DNA from 2 places in the Catenovulum sp. SX2 genome. Region 1 is predicted to be linked to the other one. Evidence: predicted binding sites of a transcription regulator. Region 1 holds the regulator's gene; the other holds the start of a gene.
What was found. Region 1 encodes FliA, which starts transcription of late flagellar genes. Its sites were predicted from a motif close to CTAAAGNTNNNNNNNNNNNNGCCGATA; they were not measured.

Region 1 (3,420 bases):
ATAGTATCCAACGCTTGTAAAATAACATCCATTAATTCAGGGGTAACTTCACGTTGCCCTTTACGCAAAATATCAAATACATTCTCAGCACCATGACAAGCGTCAACTAGTGCTGTCATCGCTAGGAAGCCTGCGCCACCTTTTACGGTGTGAAATCCTCGGAAGATTGCATTGAGTAAATTAGAATCTTCTGGATTATTCTCAAGCTCCACTAGCTGCTCAGATAACAGTTCCAGAATTTCAGCCGCTTCGACCAAAAAATCCTGCAATATATCTTCATCTACATCAAAGCTCATGGAACCTGTCCCCTAATTAAAAACCTAAACTCGACAAAAGATCATCCACTTCATCTTGATTGGAAACCGCATCCACCCTTTCTTCCGCGTCAATGATTGGCCCTTCTGGACCTTCATTAACCGCTTTGTCTGTTTTTTCAGCTGGTTGTGGTTCACCAAATACGGTAAGTAAATGAATTAAGTTATCTTCTACTTCTTTTACTAGTTCAATTACTCGACGAATGACCTGGCCTGTTAAATCTTGAAAGTCTTGAGCCATTAATACATCGTTTAATCGCGTCTTTAAGCTTTCGGCATCACCTTGCGATTTCTTTAATAAACTGTCCAAATCATGACAAAGTGTTTTAAATTCACTTAGCTCGATTTGGCGATTCATTAGTTTATCCCAAGTCGGAATTATATCTTTAATATTATCGTCTAAGCCCTCTGCAATCGGCAAACAATCCTCCACAGCATCCATAGTTTTATTGGCTGCTTTTTCGGTCATTTCCATTACGTAACTTAAACGGTTTTTAGCATCAGGAATATCTTCTGTCGCTAAGTCGGCAATTCTCACATCTAGTTGAAAATCGCCTATAGAGTTGTGCAACTGTCGCGTCAGCTTGCCTACTTCTTCAAAAAGCTCTACAGACGCAGCTTGCGTAGCGGAGTCAATAATTTGATTGGCAGTGTCGTTGTCACCTTGTTCAAGGCTAGCAACTAACCGTCTAGCATCTTCCAAACTGATTTTAGGAGCATTTGGCAACAATAGAATTCTCCTAAATCACTTAACCTAAACGTTCGAATATCTTATCGAGCTTCTCTTTTAATGTAGCTGCGGTAAATGGTTTAACTATGTATCCATTTACACCAGCTTGAGCTGCTGCAATAATCTGTTCTTTTTTCGCTTCTGCCGTAACCATTAAAACAGGGATATGTTTTAATTTTGCATCTGCACGAATGGCTCTTAACAAGTCGATGCCTTGCATGCCTGGCATATTCCAATCTGTTACAACAAATTCAAAATCACCATTTTGCAACATAGGCAAGGCAGTAGCGCCGTCATCTGCTTCTGACACATTTGTAAAACCTAGGTCTCGCAGTAAGTTCTTAATAATGCGTCGCATAGTTGAGAAATCGTCTACAACTAGCACTTTCATATTCTTGTCCAAAGCTTCCTCCGCTCGCGATTATTATGTAGCAAATCAAATTATATCTGTTGCCAGCTTTTTAATCTGGCTTTTAACCTGTGCATAGCTTGGCTGTGAATCTGACTCACGCGCGATTCACTTACGTCTAACACTGCACCGATTTCTTTTAAGTTTAATTCTTCATCATAGTACAAGGATAAAACTAACGCTTCTCTTTCGGGTAAAGTTTCAATTGCCTTGACTAAGGCGCCTTGGAAAGCGCCATGAGCCATATCTTCAAATGGCTCGTCAGCATTTTTGCTGTCGGGACTACCGATAACGTCTTCGGTAACACCTAAATCTTCGATGCCAATTATCTTGCCACAATTTACATCATTTAAAATATGATGGTACTCATCTAGCGAAATATCAAGTTTTTCAGCTACTTCTGCATCTCTTGCATCACGGCCAGTTTCTTTTTCTACTTCGGCGATTGCTTGAGAAATCATACGGCTGTTTTTGTGTACAGAACGAGGTGCCCAATCACCACGACGGATCTCGTCTAACATTGCACCTCGAATTCGAATACCAGCGAAAGTTTCAAAACTTGCGCCTTTACTACCATCAAAATTTTTCGAAGCTTCAAGCAAACCTATCATGCCAGCTTGAATCAGGTCATCAACCTGAACACTGGCGGGTAAACGCGCCATCATATGATGAGCGATGCGTTTAACTAAACCAGCATGCATTTCCACCAATGCCTGTTTTTGATCTACAGTTTGGTAAGCCGCCACTTTATTCACAACAGACTAAGCTCCTGGTGCAACCAATTGTTCAATGAAAAATTCTAGATGCCCAGTTGCATTATCTGGTATGGGCCAGCGTCCCGCTTTTGCCGCCAAGGTTTTAAAGGCGATAGCGGCAGGTGATTTCGGAAACGCATCTACGATTGTTTTCTGTCGTCTGACCGATTTTCTAATATTTTCGTCAAACGGTATTATCGCAACCAATTCAATGGCTACGTCTAAAAATCTATCAGTAACTTTGGATAGTTTAGCAAATAATTCTTGACCTTCACGCATTGAACGAACCATGTTGGCAACTATTTTGAAACGAAATACGCCAAAATCACGATTCAATACTTTCATTAATGCGTAAGCATCTGTAATTGAGGTGGGTTCATCACATACCACAACCATGACATCTTGTGCTGCACGGGAAAAACTCAGCACCATGTCAGAAATACCTGCTGCGGTATCAACAATTAATACATCAAAATCTTTTTGCAATTCACTAAATGCTCGGATTAAGCCAGCGTGCTCCTGTGGCGTTAGCTCAACCATATTACGTGTACCAGAAGTAGCAGGAACAATTTGAATACCATGCGGACCTGTTAACAATATGTCGTCTAAGCCACATTCTCCCGCTAATAAATGAGATAAATTCTTCTCTACACGCAATCCCAACATTACGTCAACATTGGCTAAACCTAAGTCAGCATCAAAAACGAGTACACGCTTGCCTTGCTGTGCCATTGCAACAGCCATATTCAGCGATACATTGCTTTTACCAACGCCACCTTTGCCGCCTGTGACTGCAATTACTTTTACTCTTTTTTGCTTCATATTTCGAAGGCCATTGGCCTGATCACCTAACTGGTTCATTATCTTCATAAATTCTTATTTATATATAGGCTGTCTTGCGCCATCTGTAAACCAGTATGGATGAGAAAAATCTCTTTCGTCCATTAATCCGGCTGCCTTATCGGTTAAATATTGTGCACTTGCTGCTTTTATATCCTCTGGCACGCGCTGACCATCAGTAAGATACCCGATTGGCAGGGCATTTTGAATGGCAACACTAATAATTTCTCCCAAACTCATGCTTTCATCTAATTTGGTGAAAATACAACCTGATAACGAAATTCGTTTAAATTGTTGCACAGCTTCCATTAAAACGCGGCGCTGTGCTGTAGCCTGTAATACTAAGTAACTTCGAATCTTAACATTAGTTGA
Region 2 (3,420 bases), 200 kb from region 1:
TTTCGGTTAACCTGTCGAGAACAGGTGGCTTTGGTGCGTCAGGATTGGGAGTAGGTACCTTGTCGGTTCAAACTGAAAATGACGCATCTGCGGCATTAACTGCAATCGATGCTGCAATCTCGACAATTGGCTCTGCACGGGCTGATCTTGGTGCGCTGCAAAATCGTTTCCAGTCAACCATTCGAAACTTAAGCAACATTATTGAAAACGTATCGGGCGCTCGATCTCGAATCAAAGACACAGACTTTGCTACCGAAACGGCAGAGTTAACTAAAAACCAAATTTTACAACAAGCAAGCACGACAGTGTTGAGCCAAGCAAATCAGCGACCTCAATCTGCCTTGTCATTGTTGGGTTAATTTAATGGCTAAATGTATGCGAATCTTTATTCGCGCTAAACAAATACATCTGTAATTCACGAGTGGATTTGCGTTTTGCTCTTTGTTTTGAGAGTAAAACGCTACAGGGTGCTTTAAATACATATTTGTGCTGTAGATGTTTTGTTTACATCGTTCAAGCACATGTGTGTCAACCAGTTCGCGCACTCTCTCCTAACTTGTGTAGCGACTTGCTGGGGAAGTTTATTCCCCAGCTGTTTTGCTATTCATATCATATTCTTGCAACTGTTTAGTTGATCTTTTCTAATTAAATTATTAATAAAACAAAGTTCATTTAAATATTTATTTAATGCCCTTATTAGTTTTATTTAATTTGGAAAAATATATCAAAAAATGTTCAAATAATTTCTAAAGAGACTTTATTAAATGCCGATATAAAAAATGAAGAAGAGTAAAGTTTTATTATTTTACCCTTTATAAGTAAATTGTAGGCATTTGCCTTCATTTGTTGAACATTTAATTGCATAGGAGTGAGTACTATGAGTATGTTCGTAAATACTAATGTGTCCTCATTAAATGCTCAGCGCCAGTTATTTAATTCTGGCTCTGCGCTGAACGTTTCTTTTGAACGTTTGTCGTCTGGTTTCCGCATTAATCGTGCGTCAGACGATGCTGCTGGTTTGCAAATTACCGACCGTATGTCGAGCCAAATTCAAGGTTTGAATCAAGCGGTACGTAATGCAAACGATGCTATTTCTTTAACTCAAACTGCTGAAGGTGCAATGCAAGAAATTACCACTTCATTGCAACGTATTCGCCAGTTAGCTGTTCAGTCACAAAATGGTATTAATACCTCTGCTGACCGAACTGCTCTACAAAAAGAAGTTTCTGCACTTAAAACTGAGATCAGCCGTATCGGCCAAACAACTCAGTTTGCCGGTGTTGAACTTTTGACTGGTAGCTATTCTGCAGCCTTCTTGGTTGGTGCAAATGGTGGTCAAACCATTTCGGTGAATTTATCTCGTAGTGGTGGTTATGGTGCATCAGGTTTAAGTATTGGTAGTTTGTCTGTAGCAACGGCTGCAGATGCTTCTGCTGCTTTAACTTCAATTGATGCGGCAATCTCTACTATTGGTGGTGCGCGAGCGGACTTGGGTGCGTTGCAAAATCGTTTCCAATCTACCATTCGTAACTTAAGTAACATTGTTGAAAATGTTTCTGGTGCACGTTCTCGTATCAAAGATACAGATTTTGCGACTGAAACTGCTGAGTTAACTCGTAACCAGATTATTCAGCAAGCAAGTACTACTATCTTAAGTCAGGCAAACCAAAGACCTCAATCGGCTTTATCGCTATTGGGTTAATTATTGACTTAAGCTCTGCTTCCGCCCGTTTGGGAATAGCCAGGAGGTAGTGCGACGGGTTTTTCAGGCCAAACGGGTGAGTTGTACTCACTCCAATAAGGGCCGAGGAGTGGTAAATCTCGGCTCTTATTTTTGCCTTTAGAACTTTTTTGCACTTTTTTTTCTCTAAAAACGGAAATTTTTTTAGGCGGGCAGTGTAGTTGTAGAGCTAGTTAAATCAATGGGTTATATCCCATTTGCCGATCAAAGTTGTGAGGTTTTGCCGCAAAACGGCAAAACTTTCCCTCATTATTTTGCTGCCAGTCTATAAAGATTGTCGCGGCCTCTCCGATATATTAAGTGTCAGCGGATGATAACAACAAAAATAAGGCACTTAATAAACTCAGTTAGGAGAGACCAAAATGTCAATGTTCGTAAATACAAATGTTTCATCATTAAATGCACAACGTCAGTTATTTAACTCAAACTTAGGTTTAAATACTGCTTTCGAAAGATTATCTTCAGGTTTTCGTATCAACCGCGCTTCAGACGATGCTGCTGGTTTACAAATTACCGACCGTATGACTACTCAAATTGAGGGTCTTAACCAAGCGGTACGTAATGCCAACGATGCGATTTCGTTAACGCAAACAGCTGAAGGTGCAATGCAAGAAATTACTACTGCATTACAACGTATTCGCCAATTATCTATTCAAGCGCAAAATGGTATCAACAGTTCGTCTGACCGTTTAGCACTACAAAAAGAAGTTTCGGCGCTGAAAACTGAAATCAGCCGTATTGGTTCAACTACACAATTTGCCGGTGTTGAGCTATTAACCGGGGCATATTCAGCGGCATTCTTGGTTGGCGCAAACGGTGGCCAGTCTATTTCAGTTAATATGTCACGCACAGGTGGTTTCGGTGCTTCTGGCTTAGGTATCGGAACTTTGTCGGTCCAAACAGAAAGAGATGCTTCAGCAGCATTAACTGCAATCGACACTGCGATTTCTACTATTGGCGCTGCTCGTGCTGACTTAGGTGCGCTACAAAATCGCTTTCAGTCAACTATTCGTAACTTAAGCAATGTTGCGGAAAATGTTTCAGCTGCACGTTCACGTATCCGAGATACTGATTTTGCAACAGAAACAGCATCATTAACCAAAAACCAAATTTTACAGCAAGCAAGTACAACTGTACTAAGCCAAGCAAATCAAAGACCACAATCAGCATTATCTTTATTAGGTGGTTAAACAGAATAACAACTCATTTTGGTTGTTTATTAAGTGACTGGACATGGATGTTCAATTTGGAAACCGATTAAATTAATGTGTCAGATCTTTTGGCAAGCATATTGCTTTAATCATTTTAGCAAATACAATTTGCGACCAAATGCATTAGTTAGACAATTATTTGACGGAAATCCCTCTTTCCAGATTGTTTAACTTGAGCATACCAACTGACAGGAATAGTGGCTAACACCTCAACCCTCACTACCTCCTGGCGCTATTTCTGTTAGTTGGTTGGTTTTTCCTCTGTTTAATAGATTCAAATAAACAAACTGAAAAGGTTTTAACTAAACTCCAGCTGCTTTTGCTAATCAGCCGAAGGTACGTTCAACGCCAATTTAGCTTGAATATTTTCGATTTCTTCATACTTTTCTGCCGCGAGTCTTTGTGCTTGGTTAAGCTCATGCGCTGTCAGCCTATGTTGAATATCCATCATAGCGGCTTTTGCTTCTG

Region 2: ACMZOO_RS14785 (flagellin N-terminal helical domain-containing protein) is a predicted target of FliA. The motif match lies at 2,009-2,035, and genes of this name have one in related genera.

Annotation. Positions count from the first base shown of each region.
Region 1 covers NZ_CP182493.1:3,318,415-3,321,834, reverse strand. Annotated here, with positions in the region: gene ACMZOO_RS13820 (chemotaxis protein CheA) at 1-296, opposite strand, end outside; gene ACMZOO_RS13815 (protein phosphatase CheZ) at 313-1,044, opposite strand; gene cheY (chemotaxis response regulator CheY) at 1,064-1,447, opposite strand; gene ACMZOO_RS13805 (RNA polymerase sigma factor FliA) at 1,486-2,208, opposite strand; gene ACMZOO_RS13800 (MinD/ParA family protein) at 2,215-3,069, opposite strand; gene flhF (flagellar biosynthesis protein FlhF) at 3,085-3,420, opposite strand, start outside.
Region 2 covers NZ_CP182493.1:3,519,264-3,522,683, forward strand. Annotated here, with positions in the region: gene ACMZOO_RS14775 (flagellin N-terminal helical domain-containing protein) at 1-359, shown strand, start outside; gene ACMZOO_RS14780 (flagellin N-terminal helical domain-containing protein) at 878-1,702, shown strand; gene ACMZOO_RS14785 (flagellin N-terminal helical domain-containing protein) at 2,104-2,931, shown strand; gene ACMZOO_RS14790 (hypothetical protein) at 3,275-3,420, opposite strand, start outside.